Regions from separate parts of the Thalassotalea insulae genome, predicted to be linked through region 2. Evidence: riboswitches for the same ligand, from Rfam matches in the RefSeq annotation. Region 2 holds a riboswitch; each other region holds the start of a gene.
What was found. Region 2 has a riboswitch for cyclic di-GMP ahead of QQK06_RS08820 (GGDEF domain-containing protein). Riboswitches for the same ligand answer to the same signal wherever they lie in the genome.
Positions count from the first base shown of each region.

Region 1: linked by a shared signal. The riboswitch ahead of QQK06_RS16060 (DUF3718 domain-containing protein) and the one ahead of QQK06_RS08820 (GGDEF domain-containing protein) in region 2 are both predicted to bind cyclic di-GMP.
Region 3: linked by a shared signal. The riboswitch ahead of QQK06_RS17600 (DUF3718 domain-containing protein) and the one ahead of QQK06_RS08820 (GGDEF domain-containing protein) in region 2 are both predicted to bind cyclic di-GMP.

Region 1 covers NZ_BSST01000001.1:3,584,904-3,592,472, reverse strand. The annotation lists gene QQK06_RS16085 (enoyl-CoA hydratase/isomerase family protein) at 1-8, shown strand, start outside; gene QQK06_RS16080 (acetyl/propionyl/methylcrotonyl-CoA carboxylase subunit alpha) at 46-2,070, shown strand; gene QQK06_RS16075 (hydroxymethylglutaryl-CoA lyase) at 2,081-3,004, shown strand; gene QQK06_RS16070 (CoA transferase subunit A) at 3,008-3,709, shown strand; gene QQK06_RS16065 (3-oxoacid CoA-transferase subunit B) at 3,720-4,376, shown strand; cyclic di-GMP riboswitch class I at 4,599-4,695, shown strand; gene QQK06_RS16060 (DUF3718 domain-containing protein) at 4,760-5,119, shown strand; gene QQK06_RS16055 (patatin-like phospholipase family protein) at 5,301-6,452, shown strand; gene QQK06_RS16050 (monovalent cation:proton antiporter family protein) at 6,455-7,569, opposite strand, start outside.
Region 2 covers NZ_BSST01000001.1:1,935,378-1,942,946, reverse strand. The annotation lists gene recQ (DNA helicase RecQ) at 1-471, shown strand, start outside; gene QQK06_RS08835 (c-type cytochrome) at 523-822, opposite strand; gene QQK06_RS08830 (DUF3630 family protein) at 952-1,257, shown strand; gene QQK06_RS08825 (2-thiouracil desulfurase family protein) at 1,259-1,732, shown strand; gene QQK06_RS08820 (GGDEF domain-containing protein) at 1,749-2,759, opposite strand; cyclic di-GMP riboswitch class I at 3,053-3,135, opposite strand; gene QQK06_RS08815 (tetratricopeptide repeat protein) at 3,268-5,130, shown strand; gene QQK06_RS08810 (hypothetical protein) at 5,139-5,636, shown strand; gene rep (DNA helicase Rep) at 5,637-7,569, opposite strand, start outside.
Region 3 covers NZ_BSST01000001.1:3,919,132-3,926,700, reverse strand. The annotation lists gene QQK06_RS17615 (efflux RND transporter permease subunit) at 1-42, opposite strand, end outside; gene QQK06_RS17610 (methyltransferase domain-containing protein) at 412-1,140, opposite strand; gene QQK06_RS17605 (AAA family ATPase) at 1,346-1,936, shown strand; gene QQK06_RS17600 (DUF3718 domain-containing protein) at 2,025-2,369, opposite strand; cyclic di-GMP riboswitch class I at 2,458-2,542, opposite strand; gene QQK06_RS17595 (RNA-binding S4 domain-containing protein) at 2,694-3,032, shown strand; gene QQK06_RS17590 (ion channel) at 3,152-4,138, shown strand; gene QQK06_RS17585 (proline--tRNA ligase) at 4,292-6,004, shown strand; gene QQK06_RS17580 (Gfo/Idh/MocA family protein) at 6,101-7,078, opposite strand; gene QQK06_RS17575 (DUF6176 family protein) at 7,115-7,462, opposite strand; gene QQK06_RS17570 (YfiM family lipoprotein) at 7,540-7,569, opposite strand, start outside.

The sequences.
Region 1 (7,569 bases), 1.6 Mb from region 2:
AGCCGTAATTTAAGGATCTGAAAAACTATGACTCACGCACAAAAAATGTTTAGCAAAATTCTGATCGCTAACCGCGGAGAAATTGCCTGTCGAGTAATTAACACCGCGCGTAAAATGGGAATTTTAACCGTTGCTGTTTACTCAGATGCCGATGCTAACTCTTTGCACGTTAATATGGCTGATGAAGCCATTTATTTAGGACCGTCGCCGTCACGGGAAAGCTATTTATTAGGTGAAAACGTCATTGCCGCTGCGAAAAAAACCGGTGCACAGGCAATTCATCCTGGCTATGGTTTTCTTTCAGAAAACGCAGAATTTTGCCGCTTATGTGAACAAGAAAATATTACCTTTATCGGACCACCAGTAGCGGCAATAGAAGCGATGGGCTCAAAATCTGCCGCTAAATCGATTATGGAACAAGCACAAGTGCCATTAGTACCAGGCTATCATGGTGATGACCAAACAGAAGCGGTGATCAAAAAAGCTGCCGATGATATGGGCTACCCGGTACTATTAAAAGCAACCGCCGGTGGCGGTGGTAAAGGTATGCGCCAAGTCTGGAGTGAAGCAGAATTTAGTGAAGGCTTTGCGGCGGCGAAACGGGAAGCAAAATCGTCATTTGGTGACGACACCATGTTAGTGGAAAAGTACCTCACTCAACCACGTCATGTCGAAATTCAAGTATTTTGTGATAATCACGGTAATGCCGTTTATCTTTTTGAGCGTGACTGTTCGGTGCAACGTCGTCATCAAAAAGTCATTGAAGAAGCGCCTGCCTTTAATATGAGTGCAGCGCTTCGCGCACAAATGGGTGAATCAGCTATAAAATCAGCCAAAGCCATCGGCTATCAAGGTGCTGGTACCGTTGAATTTTTACTCGATGTTGACGGTTCATTCTACTTTATGGAAATGAATACCCGTTTACAGGTTGAACACCCGGTAACAGAAATGATCTCAGGACAAGATTTAGTCGAGTGGCAATTACGAGTTGCCGCTGGTGAACGTCTGCCTAAAACTCAGGACGAATTAGCCATTAACGGTCATGCGTTTGAAGCGCGTATTTATGCCGAAGATGCAAACAATGACTTTTTACCCGCAACCGGCACCTTATCATTTTTACAACCACCAGAAGAAAGCGAGCATGTTCGTGTTGATACTGGGGTACGTCAAGGGGATGAAGTCAGCGTTTATTATGATCCAATGATCGCGAAACTGATTGTCTGGGATGAAAATCGTGAAAAAGCACTACAACGATTAACTAAAGCGCTCACGGAATACAAGATCAACGGTGTGACAACTAACATCGACTTTCTCTATAATCTAGCGACAACTCCAGCATTTATCAATCAGGATATAGATACAGGCTTCATTGAAAAGCATCATAGCGATATCTTTCATAGCAACGAGCAAACCTTAGCAGATGAATTACCCATGGCTGCACTTTATCTGGTATTGTCATTGGCAGAAAAAGCGCAAATTGCCGCTGCGAACACTACCGATCCTTACTCCCCATGGAATACCACAAATGCCTGGCGCTTAAACGAAGCTCACCTTCACCAGTTGTTCTTGTCACATAATGAGATTGAGTATCCAGTAAACGTTGAGCAAAAACGTCAAGGCACAGGTAGCTATTACCTGATCACTGTCAATCATCCACAATTTGCTGAACGGACATTAGACTGTCAGGGCCGCATAGAGGGTGATAAATTACACGTCAGTATTGATGGTCACCGCAGTCAAGCTACCATTACCCGAGATGGTGATAACATCAGCTTATACCGTCAAAACGGCGTCTTTAATTTTACTTATATCCAGCCAGATTGTGGTATCCATGACGACCATGAACAACAAGGTGGTCTCACGGCACCAATGAATGGCACTATGGTGTCAGTATTAATTAACGCCGGCGATAAAGTAGTCAAAGATCAACCGCTGATGATCTTAGAAGCAATGAAGATGGAACATACCATTAAAGCGCCAAGCGATGGCGTCGTTGAAACCCTTTATTATAAAGCAGGCGATATGGTTGATGGTGGCTGTGAATTATTAGCATTTAACACCGAAGACTAACGAGGTACGTATGAGCACTTTTCCTTCACAGGTAAAAATTGTTGAAGTTGGTCCAAGAGACGGCCTACAAAATGAAAAACAGTTAATTAGCGCTGATGATAAAATCGCATTAATTGATCAGCTTACTGACGCAGGACTCTCATATATTGAAAGTGGCAGCTTTGTCTCGCCAAAATGGGTGCCGCAAATGGCAACGTCAACAGCAGTATTAACGGGTATCGCAAGAAAGTCTGGTGTCACTTATGCTGCACTAACACCGAACATCAAAGGCTACGATGCCGCTATTGCTGCAAACGCCGATGAAGTAGCAATATTTGCTGCGGCATCGGAAGGCTTTAGCCAAAAAAATATCAATTGTTCGATAGATGAAAGCATAGAGCGCTTTGCCCCGATCATAGCTGCGGCTAAGCAAGCTAATATCAAAGTCAGAGGTTATGTCTCCTGTGTTGTCGGCTGTCCCTATGACGGAGAGATTGCCCCTGAGCAAGTTGCCAAAGTGGCAGAAAAACTTCATAACATGGGATGTTATGAAATCTCCCTCGGAGACACTATCGGTGTTGGCACAGCAGCAAGCGTACAAAAGATGTTACAGGCAGTGATGGCAAAGGTTCCTAGGGAGCATTTGGCAGTTCACTTCCACGATACCTATGGCCAAGCGTTAACCAACATTTACACTGCGTTACAAAATGGTATTAGCGTTGTTGACAGTGCAGTTGCCGGATTAGGCGGCTGCCCGTATGCTAAGGGCGCTTCCGGTAATGTCGCTACAGAAGATGTCGTGTATTTATTACATGGTCTTGGCATAACTACCGGTATAGATTTTAACAAGTTATTGAAAGCCGGTTGGTTTATCAGTGACATACTAGGCAAAGCGCCTATTTCAAAAGTTTCGAATGCGTATCGGGCGCAACACAAACCTTATATCGAGGAGTAAATAATGGCCGGATTTGACAAAGTAGTGTCAAGCTACGAAGAAGCCATGGCAGGTCTAGAAGATAACATGACCATCATTTCAGGTGGTTTTGGTTTATGTGGTATTCCAGAAAACTTGATTGCAGAAATCAAGCGCAAAGGCACTAAAGGATTAACAGTCGTGTCAAATAACTGTGGCGTTGACGACTTTGGTTTAGGTGTCTTATTACCAGATCGTCAAATTAAAAAGATTGTCGCATCATATGTCGGTGAAAATGCCGAGTTTGAACGTCAGATGATGAGTGGCGAACTAGAAGTAGAATTAACGCCGCAAGGTACATTAGCCGAAAAAATGCGTGCTGGTGGCGCTGGTATTCCAGCATTTTATACCGCCACAGGTTACGGCACTCCGGTAGCTGAAGGCAAAGAAGAACGTGAATTTAACGGTCGTCATTATATTCTAGAACCGGCAATCACTGGTGATTTTGCTATTGTCAAAGCGTGGAAAGCAGACCGTTACGGCAACTTGGTATATCGCAAAACAGCGCGTAATTTTAACCCTATGGCAGCAACTGCCGGTAAAATCACTGTGGTTGAAGTGGAAGAAATCGTTGAGCCGGGTCAACTAGATCCAGATCAGATCCATACCCCAGGTATTTACGTCGATCGACTGATTAAAGGGTCGTTTGAAAAACGCATCGAACAACGCACCGTGCGTGCCAAGTAAGGAGTAGCAAATGGCTTTATCAAGAGAACAACTTGCACAACGTGTTGCCCAAGAATTACAAGATGGTTACTACGTTAACTTAGGCATAGGTATTCCAACTTTAGTAGCTAACTACGTTCCAAAAGGAATGGAAGTAATGTTGCAATCGGAAAATGGTCTATTAGGCATGGGGGAGTTTCCAACCGAAGAAACTATTGATGCCGACCTGATCAATGCCGGTAAACAAACGGTAACCATGGCCACTGGTGCGTCAATCTTTGATTCTGCAGAATCATTCGCCATGATCCGTGGCGGCCATGTTGATTTAACCGTGCTTGGCGCATTTGAAGTCGATGTTCATGGTAATATTGCGTCATATATGATCCCAGGCAAGCTGATCAAAGGCATGGGTGGCGCTATGGATTTAGTTGCCGGTGCTGATAATATTATCGTAACAATGACCCATGCATCAAAACATGGTGAATCCAAACTATTAGCCGATTGTACACTCCCTCTTACAGGTAAAGGCTGTATCAAAAAAGTACTAACTGACTTAGCTTTTATCGAAATCAAAGACGGTAAGTTTCATCTACTTGAACGTGCTCCAGGCGTATCGGTTGAAGAAATTGTTAAACTGACCGCTGGTGAACTCGTTATTCCAGAGCATGTACCAGAAATGACATTTTAACCTTATAGTGTTAACCAAGCACAAGGGAGCATCAGCTCCCTTTTTTGTACAAAAAACTAAAATTTAACAGTCACTGATATAGCTACTCGTGATAACTAAGTGAGTAGTTCACGACTAATCATTTGTTTTATATAAAAATAATTTCACGCTATTTAATGACAAATATTGCGGAAAATGCCCCTCCTCTTGCAATTTTATACGAATTTAGTAATACTGAAGGTGACAAAGAAAGGGCAAGGCACGCGAAAACGTGCTACGCAAAACCACCGGTCTAAGGTCTTTATTGCAATATAATGGCTATGACAGCGGAGTTACCGAGTTATTAGGTACGTCCTGTGGTTTTTTCTTTTAATTAACTATTACGCATTTATAAGGTTATTAAAATGAAAAAATTATTACTAGTTTCTACGATTACTGCTTTAACATTGACGTCTGTTGTATCTGTTCCAAAAGCTCAGGCAGCCAACATAGCACAAAGTTTGTGTGAGTACGTTGCCGCTGATGATAAGAAACGCATGCGGAGATTTTTAAAAGCGAATAGACTGAAAATTCGTAGTGTTTTTGATGGTATTCAATGTAATGGTAAAAACTTGTTAGTATTTGCTGCCGATCGTGGCTCTGTAGATACAGGTTCTTTGATGATTTCAAAATTGCCAAAGAAAACTGTCTCAGACAACTTGGCACTAATGCAAAATGGATCGCAACCATTAATCGACGCTGCTAACGCTCGCGTCAGCAGTTAAATTATTTTTTAGTAGGCGTTATTTGTTTTACAAGTGAACTGTTTTACTAGCTAATAATTCTATGTCAATTTAAAAAGCCAGCATTTGCTGGCTTTTTCTTTTATGTCAAATAGTTACAAATCATTGTTTATTTTCATAAACAATTTACAATTAAAATGATAACAATAGAATTTCATAATAAATGTCACATAAAAGAAGCTATAAAAACAGTAAAAATGCCTTAGTGCTAACTGGTGGCGGTGCTCGAGCAGCGTATCAAGTTGGTGTGCTTTCAGCTATTTCAAAGTTTGCTCCAAGAAACCACCCTTTGCCCTTCCCCATCTTGTGCGGGACATCTGCCGGTGCCATTAACACTACGGCTTTAGCTTGCTACGCTTCCTGCTTTCAACTGGGGGTAAAAAAATTAGAATGGGTATGGAAAAACCTCACTACCAGTCGTATTTACCATAGCGATCCGTATCGAGTTTTTTCTCATATCTTTAAAGGGATTTTCGCCAGTTTTCAGGCCGATTATGCCAGTAAAACGCCACGCAGTTTACTCAATAACGCACCACTTCGTTTACTACTAAACGAAGTTATTGATTACCGGCGCATTGACAACAATATCAGAAAGGATTTTTTAACGGCGATATCTATCACTACTTCCAGTTACAGCAGTGGTGATTCCATCAGCTTTTTTCAATCAGAATCCTCTATCATTCCCTGGTTTAGAGCAAAACGTCGTGGTATTCCTAGCATGATCAACAGTGATCATTTACTAGCTTCAGCGTCAATTCCACTAGTGTTTCCATCGATAAAAATTCATAACGAACATTATGGTGATGGCTCTATTCATCAATTATCGCCGCTAAGCCCGGCCATTCACTTAGGTGGAGAAAAGTTATTTATTATCGGGGTCGAGCAGCCGAAAGAGCCCTTACACGCAAGAGAAAATAATCCGCATCCGCCAACGACAGCCACTATAGCCGGCCATTTACTCGACGGTATTTTTTCAGATACCTTGCAAAGTGACTTAGAACGTATGAACCGAGTCAACAATACCTTATCGCTTATTAATCAGGAAAACAAAAGGACACATGAGGGATTAAAGAATATCAACTCGTTTGTTATCAACCCCAGTCACGATTTTAATGCCATAGCCTTTGAGTACTATCATCAGCTGCCATTGGCGATTCGATTACTGCTAAGAACGATGGGGATAGCAAACGATCCTGAATCTAGTATCATCAGCTACCTGCTGTTTGATAAACAATACTGTCAGCACCTCATTAAACTCGGCTATCAGGATGCATTAGCACAAGAGCAAAGAATAAGAGAATATCTCGAATTATAAATTTATCGACCTTCTTGCAAGTAGCGTTCTACCCGTTCTACACGGCGTGGTTTACCGCGAATAACTAACGTATCCTGCGCTTGGAGCACAGTATCTAATGGCGGTTCTTCTGTTTCGCTATTATCACGTTTTAAACTCACAACCGTGACACGCCGTGCTGTTAAATTTAATGCTGCAATACTGTGGCCAACCGCAAAAGAGTCATCCGTTAATAACACCGCATTAGCAAACTCTATCCGTTCTATAGCTTCTGGGCTCATGTCAGTATGCTCCCCCTGAAAAAAACCATGTAAATGACTATAATGACTTTTCCGCTCTTTCTGCACCCGCTTAACAATTTTTGAAAAAGGGATCCCGGAAAGAGATAACACTTGAGACACTAACATTAAGCTCCCTTCAAGGCTTTCAGGTACCACTTGATTAGCACCGGCTAGCTGTAAACGTTCCAGATTATCATCGTTGCGCGTTCTCACTAAAATAGGAACATCAGGCGCTAAAGAGCGCACTTTTTGGATCACTTCAATCGACTGCTTATCTTCACCAAAAGCGATCACCACTAACTTAGCTTTAGATAACTTTGCCGCTTCCAATAACTCGGTTTTGCGAGAAGAGCCAAATAATACATTTTCTCCCGCTTCCCGCGCTTTGGTGGTTCTTAATGGATCGATATCTATCGCGACAAAATCGATTGACTCTTGTTTTAAAAAACGGCTGACTGTTTGACCAATACGGCCAAAACCACAAATAATAACATGATCATTAAGTTCATTTTGGCTCGGCAACTGCGACAGCTCATCAGTATTTTGTTGCTCTTCCTTACTAAGCCAAACTCCCCATTGACGGGCGTGCTCTACCATAAATGGTGTAATTGCCATACTAATAACACCTGCACCTAATAACAAAGAAGCAATATCAAGTGGTAAAACATTCACTTGGCTTGCCAAGGCAATTAAGACAAAACCAAACTCCCCCATTTGCGCCAACATGATTGCCGATGCCCAAGCATCTTTAGTTTGCTCTCCGGCACGTACCACCAGAAACTTGAGCACTAAGATTTTAATCAGCATAAAGCTAACTAATAATGCCAATACCAGCAATGGAGAAGAAAGTAGTAACG
Region 2 (7,569 bases):
GCTAAACAAGGCCATGATAAGGTATCGACTTTTGCCATCGGTAAAAACAAAACCCCGGGTTATTGGCATTCGATTATCAGACAGTTAATTCATTTAGGTTTTCTGCAGCAGGATATTGCTAATCATTCTGTACTTTGTTTGACTCAGGCGGCTCACGCGATATTAAAAGGAGAAATCGCACTAATGCTGGCGTCTCCGCGCTTGCAAAAAGCCAGTTACTGGCGACGATCAACACAAAAGTCCAGCTATGACCGTAAATTGTTTGCTAAATTAAGACAATTGAGAAAGGAACTGGCGGATGCCGAGGATATTGCACCTTATATTGTCTTTAATGACGCAACCTTATCAGAGCTGGCTAAATACCAGCCGATATCCAACCATGAAATGCTTAATATCAGTGGCATTGGTGAAACCAAGTTACAGCGTTATGGTCAGCCCTTTATCTCTTTGATTAAAGAGCATAAATTATAGAAATAAAAAAGGCGCCTGATGCGCCTTTTGAGATCATCAAGAAAGATAAAGTTATTTCAAGCTGGCAAAATATGCCGCTAAGTTTGCAATGTCTTCATCTGATAAAGGCATTGCCATTGCACCCATTACTGGATCTTTACGAGCGCCTGATTTGAAATCTTTTAATTGTTTGGATAAATAAACTTCTTTTTGACCCGCTAAGTTTGGATACATAGGTACGGCAGATATGCCAGTTGCACCATGACAAGCAGCACAAGTGCCTGATTTTGCTTTACCTGCGGCAATATCACCGGCAAACACTGGAGATGCCATCATCACTGTAGCTGCTACGGCTAAAGTAAGTTTTTTCATAACTTTCTCTCTCTTAATTTTTATATAGAATTTAAACGCCTTGGCTGATTATAGGTAAAAAGATCAAAGCTGTCGTTGCTTTTTTTAGTAATATAGCGCAATCAAAGAGAATTCTTAGGTTTAGATCAAATGACGACTAAATTTATTATTAAATGCAACGAGTTAATTGATTCAAATATTATATTAACGTGCAATCAGAACTGGTCGCAAGAAGATATTGCGCTAATCGTAGAGCAATTTTTTCATCAGTATCCACAATGTCAGTGGGTTGAATCTTTAGAAGGAGCCGATCGGGTGGTAGCCCGCTTACTATGGCAGCAAAATCATTTTCAATTAAATTTTGAATGCTACTCTGAGTCAATCTGGCTTGATAGTGAAGATGAGATGGCTCAAATGAATATAGAGTCTTTTTATGCAGTGTTAAAAGGGGCATGATATGGAAAAAATATTAGTCAGTGCCTGTTTGTTAGGGCAAAGCGTCCGTTATGATGGCGGCCATCAGCTGTTACTAAATCAACAGCTCATTCGCTGGCAGCAACAAGGACGTGTAGTGGCTGTTTGCCCTGAAGTTGCCGGCGGCTTATCTGTGCCTAGAGCACCAGCTGAAATTAGCCAGCTAGATCACAGGGTTTATGATAATACCGGCATTGATGTCACTGATGCTTTTAATCAAGGGGCGCAGTCTGCTTTGGCACTTTGCCAGCGACATAAAATTCGTTACGCTTTATTAAAAGAATCCAGTCCATCTTGTGGCAGTCAGTTAATATATGACGGTCATTTTCAGGGAGAAAAAATTGTTGGGCAAGGGCTGACGGCAGCATTGCTACGTCAGAACGGTATTACAGTCTACTCTGAGCAAAGCCTTAATGAACTTATTGTGCAAGTCGAGGCACTCGATCAAGATAATTAGTGAAGCCGAGCTGGGGTTAATTAGCTACTGTGAGCCTATTATGACCACCGCGCTGCAAATCCATTACTAAAGTGCGGGTATAATTAAGAATTGTCTGAACATTTTGGGACAGTTTAAAGTCGTTAACCCCGGTTGAAATCGTCATTTGTGGTAAATGCATTCCTGATTTGCTGCTAACAAAACGAAGTTTTTCTACACCCTGGCGGATTTTTTCTGCGATTTCGCCGGCTGTAGAACGTTCAATTTCTGGCAAGAGTATTAAAAATTCATCGTGGCCAGCACGCACTGGGAGCCCACTGTCACCGACGTAGCTGCTAACTTTATTCGCTACTTTTGCCAATAATACATCGCTGATCAAGGCTCCGTATTTCTGAGTTATTTGTTGCATTTGATCGACACTAATCACAATCGCAGCCACTTGCTTATTTGGATTCTCTTTGCTCCAGCTTTCCAAGTGCTTATTAAGTGCCTTACGGTTGTATAAGCCAGTTAATGGATCCAGATAAATTTCCTTTTTAACTTCTGCTAACTCTTTTTTCAGTGATTGCGATTGTTGCTTAGAAATTTTTAATTGCTGCGCCAGCTGTTGTTGCTTTTGCTTAAATGACAGCGACGCCTTTTCAATTTGTTGGATAGCGTATGCGATTTGTTGGGCGTTTTGGGATTTTAATCCTGTGATGTTGTCATCAATTCTTTTGATTAAGTTGCTAGTAAAGTTAACCGAACTTTCACTATTTTGCTGGACGCCACTAATAAGGTCATCAATTTCTGTGATTATCTCGTCACGAAATTTACCTTGTCCGAGAATATAAAGTTGATATAGCTCTTCAATAAAAAAATTATCCAGCTTTTTGCCTAAGGAAAAATGCTGTTTTATTTGCGCAATGAGCGCTGTATTTTTGCCGCTGACATATTCATAACTGACGGCATAATTTATCGGCGAAGCAGGGAGGTGCCAAAGTTGCAATTGCTTTATAGCAAGCGCAAGTTTGTTATCTGCTTGTTCCATGGAATCATGATACTTCACTACTTCCAAACCTCTAATTAGCGCGGCGACGTCTTATTATTATTATTATGGCATCTATTCTCTAGCAATTTTGTCAAAAGTGCTAGAGTAAATATGGAATTAGTATTAATAAAATGTAAATAAAGTGGCTGGTAAGATTGATTCTGCCTAAATTTGTTGATAATGCGCTATTGTGTCGCAGTAGACATGATGTTTTATTAAACTCATGAGAGGGACAAGGGAGGCACGCAAAGTAGGTCAGGAATAGTAAGTTAGCGACTGCAAAATATAGACAAGCCCCCACTATATCTAAATTCGGTAGTTCCGCTATCTTAGGTTTCCCCTTAGACCGGTAACTTTGCGTCTCTAGCTTTCACTAGATTTGCCCTTATCGAGCTTTAGCAGCTCAGTGACCATTATAAGCTATGAAGACAGCTTGTAAACCTTTATGATAAATTATCGTGTCATGTCGTCGCCACTATCGACAGTTTATTTATAATGTTATGAATATTAAGGAAAATATAGATTAATGAAATCTAGCTTATTTGTGCTGTTAGTGCTGTTTTCTGGTTTTTTTACAACTTTTGTTGATGCCAATGAAGCAAAACTGTCGGAACTGCAAGACAATATTATTCAGGTTGATACCTTGTTTTTGACCGATCCTGAATCCTTGCCTTATCAAACAGTGATTGAATTATCGCAAAAAGTGATTCGCAATCGAGAGCTCTATAACGCTAATACCATAGGTAAAATGTTTAGTTTATTAGCTGATGCAGCCGTTAATAAAGGGGATTTGGCGAAAGCATTACAATTTTCTTTAGATGGCGAAGCGTTGATTGGTCTAGAGGCTAAGCTACATTTATCATTAACACTGAAAGTGGCCGCTGGTTATTACTATAAAGGTAAATATCACCAAGCGAAGGAAATTGCCGATCAGGCGGTTGTATTGGCAAAACAAATTAACACTCCTATTTTGTTGATTAAGGCTTTGGGATATCGGGCTATGGCGAATGCGGTTATTGCGGAGCATCAACTGGCATTAATCGATTTACAGCAAATTCAGCAATTGCTCGCAAATTATGAGCAATTTAATGATCATATTCATTTACTGGCGGTGATTGCTAATGCGCATTTTTATTTAGGTTCATATCAAACGGCGCTAAAACTATATAATAAGGTACTGAAAATCAGGTTTGATCAGAATAAACAATTTAATATTGACCAGACCTATTACAATATTGCTCGTTGTTATCTTAAATTAGATCAGTTAGATGATGCCTTTCATGCCTTTAATGGTGCAAAACAATATGCTGAGAAAAAAAATGCGCCGATCAGAATTGCATACGCAGAGCTTGGCTTGGGGCAAGTGTTATTAAAGCAAGCAAAGTATGATCAGGCATCTGAGCATTTGATGGTGGCGAATGAACTTTTTCATGGGCAAAACATCCCTCAGCCGTATTTAACAACTTTACTTAACTTGGCTCAGGTAGCCAAAGTTAAGGGAAACTACGCACAATCCTATCAATATATCACTCAGGCTGAAATGTTGGTTAACAGTACGGAATTGACTCAAGAACAAATTGCCTTCTATCAATACTTGGCGCAAATGTATCAGGAGCAGGGGTTATATCAACAAGCTTATCAGGCGCAAACTAGGTATATTGAGCGTTATAAACATTTTAATCATGTCCATCAGCACCTGCCAAGCGAGTTGGATCCTAATAATATTGCCAGCGAAAAAAATCGCGAATTGTCACTAAATATGGCGGCAGAAACTGAACTGAAAAATCAGTTTGCTGAAAAATTTAACCAGCAATATCAGGTAATTGTCAGTCTGGCTGTCGTCATTGCGCTAATGGTGATTTTACTATTGAGCATAATACTTAAACACAGGGCAAAACGATTGAATCAGCAATATGATGAAATTGAAAAGCCGACAGATATTTTGGCAACGCCTTCGCAAACTAAGAGCTTTTATCAACATTATTATAAAATGGCGCGAAAATTTGAATACCCACTGTCAGTGGGGTATTTTTCCATCGATAATTGGCAAGAATTAAGATTTCAGTTCAATAAAAAGGTGGTCGAGGAAGTGGCACGTATTATCGCTACCTTGGTTAATGAACATAAAGGAGAATTTGATCAGGTTGGGTTAATTAATGAGGGAGAGTATTTATTTCTTGCTCCTTATCAAGCACCAGAGCAGTTAAGAAAAACCTTTGAACAATTAACAAACGCATTAAAAGTGCAGTTTTTTGCTAATTTAGGTGAGTTTTCTTTAAAAGTTGGTTACGATTGCCAATCTCCAAATGTTCAAGATATTGATCCTTACATTTTCTTATCTCGTTTGAGCGAATCAACGAGAGCTGAATATAGTAGTTATAAAACATAGGCTTATATATGGTATTTAGTCTGGTAATTATTGGTATATTTGTTGCCGTTAGTATTTATTTTTATTTTCGTGCGGAAAGTTTGTACCGACAGTTGTTAATTGTGAAAAAAGACGCTGCGCATGCTAAGAAAGAAAGCAAGCAAATGGTGGACTCCATTGCGGTTATTGCTAAAAAAAATGAAGAGTTTTCCGTTGCTAGGTATAAACGAATTAAGGAATTGGTCAGTGACCCGGCGGAATTAGAGCTGTTATTACCGTTAGTAAATAATTTCTCTATGATTTTTCGAGAGAGTTTACGTGGCAAGGGACAACTTCATAAAGTCGCGAAAAAGTGCTGTGATAGCTATAAGCCAGGACACTATAAGCAATTAACGACTCATATTGCTAAACAAGATGCACAAATTAAACGTGTCTGGAGTAGCAATAATCTCAGTGGCTTTATCGCTTTTATTGAGGCGATGCTGATCGAACACGAAACAAAATTAATTCCGAGCAGCGACAAATAACTACGCGTTTTTCTTTTTCAGTAATTCGCGTAAATTCTCTACTCCTTGACGAGCCGATGCTTGCTTTTGCTCTTGGCTCTTTTTCGTTTGCGTTACTTCCCAGTTCAAATCATTTTGCGGCAACTCATAAAGAAAGCGGCTAACTTCGGTGCGGGCTACCTCACCAAATTGACGGCGTTCTCTGGCGTAAGTGAAAATCAGTTCCCGTTGTGCCCGTGTAACGCCGACATAAGCTAGGCGACGCTCTTCTTCAACATTATCTTCATCGATACTTGTTTGGTGTGGCAATAAGCCTTCTTCCATACCGATTAAAAATACATAGGGAAATTCCAGTCCTTTTGATGCATGCAGCGTCATTAACTGTACCTGATCGGCAAATTCTTCTTCTTCATTTCGCTCCATCATATCGCGCAGCGTTAGTCGGGTGACGATTTGTGGTAAGGTCATTGGTTCTTCATCGTCAGAGCCTTCGAGCATTTGAGTGACCCAGCTAAATAATTCGGTAACATTTTTCATCCGCATTTCCGCCGCTTTAGCACTTGGCGAGGTATCATAGAGCCAGTCTTCGTAGTTTATTTCCCGGATCATTGCTCTTAGCACCGCTGCGGTATCACCACGTTCAGCATTATCTGCCGTTTCCACCAACCAGCGGGTAAAGGCCTGCATTTTTGCCAGTCCTTTACCGGATAGATGTTGCTCTAGCCCTAATTCAAAGCTGGCGGCAAACATACTAATTTGTCGCATATTGGCGTAGGTGCCGAGTTTTTCTAGAGTAACTGGACCAAGTTCGCGCCTTGGCACGTTAACTATCCGTAAAAAGGCATTATCATCATCTGGATTGACTAATACTCTAAGGTAAGCCATTACGTCTTTAATTTCAGAGCGTGAAAAAAACGAAGTACCACCACTTATTTTGTAGGGAATACGGTTGGTCATTAGCGCTTTTTCCAGCAAGCGTGATTGATGGTTGCCGCGATATAAAATGGCATAATCTTTATAATGACTGCGATTTAAAAAGCGATGACCTATCAGTTCGCCCACGACACGTTCAACTTCATGTTCTTCGTTTTTCGCCTGCACCACCCTTAGTTCAACGCCATAATCGAGTTCACTAAACAGAGATTTATCATATACATGAGGGTTATTGGCGATCAGAATGTTGGCGCATTTCAGTATCCGACCGCTGGAGCGATAATTTTGTTCCAACTTAATCAGCTTTAATGACGGAAAATCCTGGCCGAGCAATACCAGGTTTTGTGGCTTGGCACCGCGCCATGAGTAGATCGATTGATCGTCATCGCCTACTACGGTTAATCGGCCGCGTTCACCTGTGATCAGTTTAACCAGTTCATATTGACTGGTATTGGTATCCTGATATTCATCTACCAACATATAGCGAATTTTATTGCGCCAGCGCTCCCTGACTTCCGAATAGTTTTTTAACAATAAGGTTGGTATCAGGATCAAATCATCAAAATCCAGCGCGTTATAAGCCTTCATATGTTGCTGGTAGCGGCGGTAAAACTCGGCATAAAGTGCGGTATCGGCATCACTGGCGAGTTTGATGGCAGCATCGGGTAGCAACAGGTCGTTTTTCCAGTTGGAAATCATAGTTTGTAACTTGCTGAGCAAATCTTTATCGCCGTCGAGTTCTTCAGCGGTTAATTCTTTTAATAATGCGAGCGTGTCTTGATCGTCAAACAAGGTAAAACCAGGCTTAAAACCTAAGGTTTTTATTTCCCTGCGTACGATGTCCAGACCTAATGAATGAAAGGTGGAAACCGTTAAACCGCGGGTTAATTCGCGCCCTAACATTTTAGTGACCCGCTCTTTCATTTCGCGTGCTGCTTTATTGGTAAAAGTCACCGCGGCGATATTACGTGCCTTATAATCACATTTTTGGATCAGATAAGCGATTTTCTGACAAATAACC
Region 3 (7,569 bases), 2.0 Mb from region 2:
AACCGCAGCCGGACTAGCTAACGCACTAGCAGTTAATTTCATACCGCCTCCTTATTTGGGCATTGCCAAACAAGCTCAATAGAACAAATTAACGTTAAAGCTAGTTGATTCAAGCAAAATAAGTAGTGTAGATACGACTAATCACCGGGAAAATGCGCTTAATTACAGCATGGATAAGCTTTGAAATCTAACGACATAGTTTGATACATTTAGCCCTGAGTTCAGTAGCGATATTAGAGAGATAAAAGCTAAAAAATATGACGGTAAAACGTAAGAACAAAGTAAAAGAAAAAGAAAAAGAAAAAGAAAAAGAAAAAAGTACGGAAATAGTGGTATAAATTAGGCTTAATGATTGCCATTAAGCCCCGTTAAAAGATAACTCAGCTAAGGTCTAATTTGTGCTAACTCAGCTTAGGCTTTTTCAAATACCAAAATGAAGCGATCGGTTTTACGACGAATTTCCGGCTTAAATGGTGAAATCATCCGAGAATCCTGCTTATTTTCTAGTATTGAACTCTTTTTCACCAGCGTTAACCCTAACTGAGTTAACTCATCGATGACATATTGTTGATCGATACGATGTAATTCTTGCGCATGTTTAGTTTTACTATCCGCTACCGCAGAATGATCAACTATCACTAGCTGGCCCCCTGACTTAAGCGCGCCCAGCACATCCGATAAAAACTGCGCTTTATTAATATCCCAACCTTCGGCTTTATGGTACAAGTCGTGATAACCAAGGATGAAAAATACCGCATCAAACTGTTTATCGGCTAACTCTAAATTATCGGTTTCTCTGTCATAACGGATCACATTAGCTAAACGATTATCTTTTAGTCGTGCCGCCAATTCTTTTTCAATATAAGGCATATATGCTTGATTGTTATGCAGATAAACCTTACCGCTATTCCCGACTTTTTCTGCGAGCAGCTCACTGTAATAACCTCCACCTCCGAGTAAATCTAATACTGTCATTCCTGAACTAACTTTTGTTAATTCTATTACTTGAGGCCCCTTTCGTTGCACATCCAAAGCAAGATCAGCTGCCGACCTTTGCCCTTTAGTAAAAGAAAAGTCAGCCGCAAAGCATAACGAACTAAGCAACAAACAAGTCGATAGTAATAATATTTGTTTTTTCATAGTGTTCCCCATATTGTTTTTGTTAACATAGCGTTATGAGTGCAAGAGTAAATATTCTATTGCGCTCATTAGCATAATTTTATCGATGAACCACATTGCAAATCTTTTTTAGCATAGGGTTAAATTTAATTTAACCTACTAATTACTGTGATAATAAAGAAAGTACTGCGATACTAGAACGAGAATTCAAACCTATTATTTCATTATGAATATCACAAAAATAAAAAAACGCATCGTATTAACCGGTGGCCCGGGCGGCGGAAAAACTACCGCGCTTGATTTGATCCGGCGAGAATTTTGCGGGAAGATAGCCTCGGTCCCGGAAGCTGCAACCATGATATTTAGTGGTGGTATCAGTCGTGCGATGACACCAGAAGTACTTAAAGCGCAGCAAGTGGCGATCTTTAACCTGCAAAAAAACTTAGAAGATATTCAACGAGCCGCACATCCAGATTGTTTAATTTTATGTGACAGGGGTTCATTAGACGGTCTGGCGTATTGGCCTGAAAGTGAGCAGGACTTTTTTACTAAAATGAATACCTCCTTAGAACTAGAGTTAGCCCGTTATGACGCGGTGATATTTTTCGAAACGGCAGCCAGGTCCGGGGAAAGTATAAAAAGTAACAACCCGGTCAGAAACGAATCGGAGCAAGCGGCGATTGAATTAGATAAAAAATTAAAAAAAGTCTGGTCTCAGCACCCAAACTTTAACTTAGTCGGCAGCTCTGAATCTTTTATACGCAAAGTAATGTTTGGCATTATGACGGTAGAAAATGTTATCGGTACTTATCGTTAACTGTGTATCAATTAATGACAATAAAAAAGCGCTGTCTGAATACAGACAACGCTTCTCATTTATAGATTAACAGCAATTAATTAGGCAATTAACCTTGCACTCGCTTTTGCGCTACGCTAGCTAATTCACTATTAGCTAATGCAGATAAATTAGTTTCAATCACTTTTTTCGATAACTTGCCAATTATCATAGCACCTGTTTCCGTAGCATTACGAGACGCAGCAAATGCTAGCAAGTTTTGACCATTACACTGAATACCGTCAAATACATTACGAATTTTAAGTTTGTTAGTTTTTAGATATGAACGTAATTTTGATTTGTTATCAACATTGACGTATTCACATAAATTTTGCGCAATAGTAGAGGCTTGAGTTTTTGGTGCAAAGCTAGCAGATAAAGAAATGATAGTAGCAACAGCAATAATGTTTTTCATGAATAATCCTATTAATAAACAACCTAATTAGTATTAAAGAAACGGTTGTACTATTACGCTTGATTACCTGAACATAGTGATTTGTTGCTGAGGTAACTCCGCTATCGTAGGCATAAGCCCTTAGACCGGATGTTTTGCGTAGTACCCTTTCAAGCACCTTGCCGTTTCTAGCTGGCGCGCATTCTACGGAAATAAGCGTTCAGTTCAATAGATATTCCTGCTTTTTTGTATCTGCTTTGTTTCTACACACTCGCTGCCTTTATCTTGTGCTCACCTGAACATGCAAGTTACAATAACTACAGTGCAATAATTAAGGTGTAAAAATTGAACAATACCATTAGCGTCGAACTTGAAAATCAGCCAATTGAGCTATGTAAGTTGTTAAAGGTTGCCAACCTAGTCAACGGTGGTGGCGAAGCAAAAATAGTAATTAGCGAAGGCTATGTTGCTGTTAATGGTGAAATTGCATTGCAAAAACGTCGTAAAATTTATCATCAGGATGTAGTTGAGTTTAATGGTGATTTTATTGAAGTCATTTGCCATACGCCATTAGAGACTCCTAAAGCTAAACCAGAAAAGAAAAAAGCGCCGTTATCCACGAATAAAGCTTCAGCAAATAAAAAAACTACGGCATCAGGAAAAAGAAAAAAAATCTCATTTTAAAGTCACAACCATTGCTGAGTATATCAGCTCAGCAATGACCCCTTTACTCCTCAGTACTAACATAGCTCTAGATAACTACCTAATTAGGCAAAATATTTTCTGCTGACTATACTGGCGGTATGAACAAAAATCATCACCTGTGCCAATACGATGATCCGGACGGGATCCCATGTTTAGAAGAAGCGATGAAACATTCGCATTATTGCTATTGGCATGACAGCAGTGTCGATAAATCGGGTCCCGAAGTCAAAGAAGCATTGATAGAGTTTACACGCTCGGGCGGTATGACTCGCGGCATTTGCTTAAAAAATACCGATCTGAAAAATATTGATCTGGTCAATCATTACCATAAAGAAGGTTTTGATTTTTCTTACGCCGATTTTTACCGTGCTAACTTGTCCGGTGCTCACCTTTTTAACATTAATTTTAACCACACCAGTTTAATGAAAAGTGATCTTCGTTATGCCAACTTAAATTGTGCCAACCTTAACGGTGCCAACCTCTTAGGGATCAAATGGAAAGGTTGCAAAATCGAGCACCTTTCCATTGGCAAAAAGTTAGTACAGGAAGTGCGGGCGAAACAATTGCTCAAAGAAGGCGAACAAGCTTTGGCTTTAGATCAGTTTGAGCAAGCAGAAGAAATTTATCGTGATCTAAGAAAGCACGCTGAAATGGAAGGTATATTTACCATGTCAGGCGAGCTTATTCAAAAAGAGCTCACCATGCGTCGAATGCAAATGCCTAAAGCCAGTTTTCGGCGCTTTAGCTCCAAAATTGTGGATTTATTCTGTGGTTATGGTGAAGACCCAATCCGCATTGTTGGTATCTCCTTACTGCTTATTGTTATATGTGCTGCATTATATACGTACACCGGATTAAGTTATCAAGGCGATGTCCTCACCTACGATAGCAACAAAAGCATCACCGAGAACTTTTCCCTCTTTCTCTCCTGTTTATATTATTCGATCGTCACGTTTACCACCTTAGGCTACGGCGATTTTACCCCTGTTGGTATCTCGCGCGCAATCGCCGCAATAGAAGCCTTTACCGGCAGTTTTACCATCGCGTTATTCGTCGTAGTATTTGTTAAGAAAATGACCCGCTAAATAAATTTTCCTCTTTACTAAAAATAAGCACAATTTGTGACTATTAACTGATAATAAAACACAAATTGTGGTCAATTTCTCTTTTTCATCCCCTTGCGCCCTGCTAGAATAAAGGCACTAATTTATAAACCCTATTTTTTGGAATATCCATCCATGCGTACTAGCCAATATATGCTTTCAACGTTGAAAGAAACCCCTGCTCATGCAGAAGTGATCAGCCACCAATTAATGTTACGGGCGGGACTCGTTCGTCATGTTGCATCAGGCTTATACACTTGGCTACCGACGGGACTAAAGGTACTACGTAAAGTTGAAAAAATTGTCCGTGAAGAAATGGAAAAAGCCGGTTCAATCGAAACCTTAATGCCTATGGTGCAACCTGCTGATTTATGGGAAGAATCAGGTCGCTGGGATGATTATGGCCCGGAATTACTGAGATTAAACGATCGCCATCAACGTCCATTTGTTTTAGGTCCAACGCACGAAGAAGTAATTACTAAGTTAGTAAGTAACGAAATCAGCAGTTACAAGCAGCTGCCGTTAAACCTATTTCAGGTGCAAACCAAGTTTCGAGACGAAATTCGTCCACGCTTTGGTGTAATGCGTGGCCGAGAATTCTTAATGAAAGACGCGTACTCTTTCCACTTAAGTGATGAATGTTTGAAAAAAACCTATCAGATCATGTTTGATGCGTATTGCCGTATTTTTGAACGTTTAGGCTTAGATTATCGTCCGGTAATCGCTGACAACGGTTCTATTGGCGGTGAAGGCTCACATGAGTTCCATGTTTTAGCGGATTCTGGTGAAGACGATATCGCCTTTAGTGACGAAAGCGATTACGCAGCCAATATCGAAAAAGCAGAAGCATTAGCCCCTACGAGTGAACGCCCTGCTGCTAGCCAGGAATTAAAAGAAGTTGCAACACCGAATGTCAAGTCAATTGATGAAGTTGTCAATTTCTTTAACATCGACGCTAAGCAAACAGTCAAAACACTATTGGTAGCTGGTGCTGACGAAAACGGTGAGCCACAAGGCATAGTTGCCATAGTAGTACGTGGTGATCACCAGCTTAATGAAATCAAAGCAGAAAATTTATCTCAAATTGCTAGCCCATTAACCTTCGCAACAGATGAACAAATTGCTGACGTGGCAGGTTGTGATGCAGGATCTATTGGTCCAGTTGGTTTAACTATTCCAGTCATTGTTGACCGCAGCGCCGCACACTTAGCTGACTTTATCTGTGGCGCCAATAAGAACGATACTCATTATAATGGAGCAAATTGGGACAGAGATATCCAAAACTATCAAGTTGCTGACATTCGTAATGTAGTGGCCGGCGATCCAAGTCCATGTGGCAAAGGAAAAATAGTGATCAAACGTGGTATTGAAGTCGGTCATATTTTCCAGTTAGGCGATAAATACGCAAAAGCAATGAATTGCGGCGTGTTAACCGAAGCAGGTAAAAATCAAACCTTAACCATGGGCTGTTACGGTATCGGCGTTTCACGTATCGTTGCCGCTGCAATTGAACAAAATCATGATAAATACGGGATCAAGTGGCCAAAAGCGATTGCGCCATTTCATGCGGCAATTGTGCCAATGAATATGGCAAAATCAGCGCGAGTTAAAGAAACAGCTGAAACCTTGTATCAGACACTGCAACAAGCCGGTATCGACGTATTATTTGATGATCGCAAAGAGCGCCCCGGAGTGATGTTTGCCGATCATGAACTTATCGGTACGCCAATTTTATTAATTGTTGGAGAACGTAACCTCGACAATCAGGAAATTGAAGTAAAAGATCGCATCACAGGTGAAAAATCGCTAGTTGCGATTGATGAAGTCTTGTCCTTATTTACTCAATAACTTTCAAAACTAAAATCAAATCGCTGATAAAAAGCTTGGCCTTAGCCAAGCTTTTTATTGTTGTCTACTCTTCAATTAAGCTTTGCAGTATTAGCCCTAGGTTCTTAATATTTCATCCATCACCCAACTGGTATGGGCGGCTGTCGCACCTGTTGATGGGTGAGAGGTTTCACCAAGCAAATAGTCTCTGATATTTTGTACATGATAGAACTGAATATTTTCAGGGTTTTCAATAAAAATATCTTGTTGATGATCTTCACTAATAATAGATATAGGTTGCTCATCAAAAACAGAAAATGATATTTCTCCTTTACTGCCATAGATAGTCACCATGTCTTGGCGTGATCGGCTAGCGAAATTCCAGCTTCCTGTTCCAGTGACACCACTTTTATGGCGCCAACACGCAGAAACTGCGTCATAAGCCGAGTACAAATTCTGTTGGTTGATACCAAGACCTTTAACTTCAGCAAACTCACCGAGCAAATAGGAAAAAAGATCGAGTCCATGACTGGCTAAATCATCAAAATAGCCGCCAAGAGCAATATTTTTATCGGTACGCCAATTATACTCTTGCGATATATCGAGTTGATTAGCAGGTTTTGATAAATGCCAGCTGAGGTGTCTGACATCACCAATGTCTCCATTATCCAACAGCGACTTGACGTGATTAAAGCGAGGTAATGATCTGCGATAATAAGCAACGAATAGCGGGACATTGGCGCGGTTAAACGCAGCGACGATTTCCTTGCTCTGCTGATAATCAGGTGCAAGTGGTTTTTCAATACAGCATGGTTTGCCTGCTTGCGCGACTTTTAAGCCATAACACTTATGAGTATCAGGTGGAGTGGCAATGTAAATAGCATCAACCCAAGGGTCATTAATAAGTTCATCTGCATTGGCATAATAACTTTCTACTTGGTGACGTTTTGCATAATCTTTTGCCAACGCGCCATTTCTTCTCATCACGGCAGCCAAATTAAAATTAGCGACCTTTTGATAAGCTGGACCACTTTTAACTTCAGTTACTGCTCCACAACCAATAATGCCCCAATTAATAACCTGTTCAATATTCAATGCTCTACTCCCTATAGAAAATAATCTAGCTACTTATTAATGAGAAAATTTAAAAGACGAATTAAAACAAAATATCGGCTCTATATCCGTGTATGGCTCTGGTGCCCAGCATTGACGGCGAAATTGTTCATAAACTTCACGAAATGGCGTCGGTGAAAGCTCATTTTCGTCTAACATAATTTTAGAAAAGTCGTGCGATTTGAGAACTATGTATAAGAAATCGGCTTCATCCGTTTGCTCAATAAAGGTTGAATCCCAAAAGTAACCTTTTTGCGTCATTTCATTGGCCGGATATTCTATATTCTCTCGCATATAAGCAATTAAACGCTCCAATTGTGAGCGATAACCTGAATTTAGTTTTATTTTGAGTAACTTAGATTCCAACTTCCTAATCCTTTAGAACTAAAATGATGCATTAGTATTGTCCTTATTAAGGCGGTAAACAATAGATTAAAACTAATTTATTCCCACCCTAACTGATAAACCGGAAG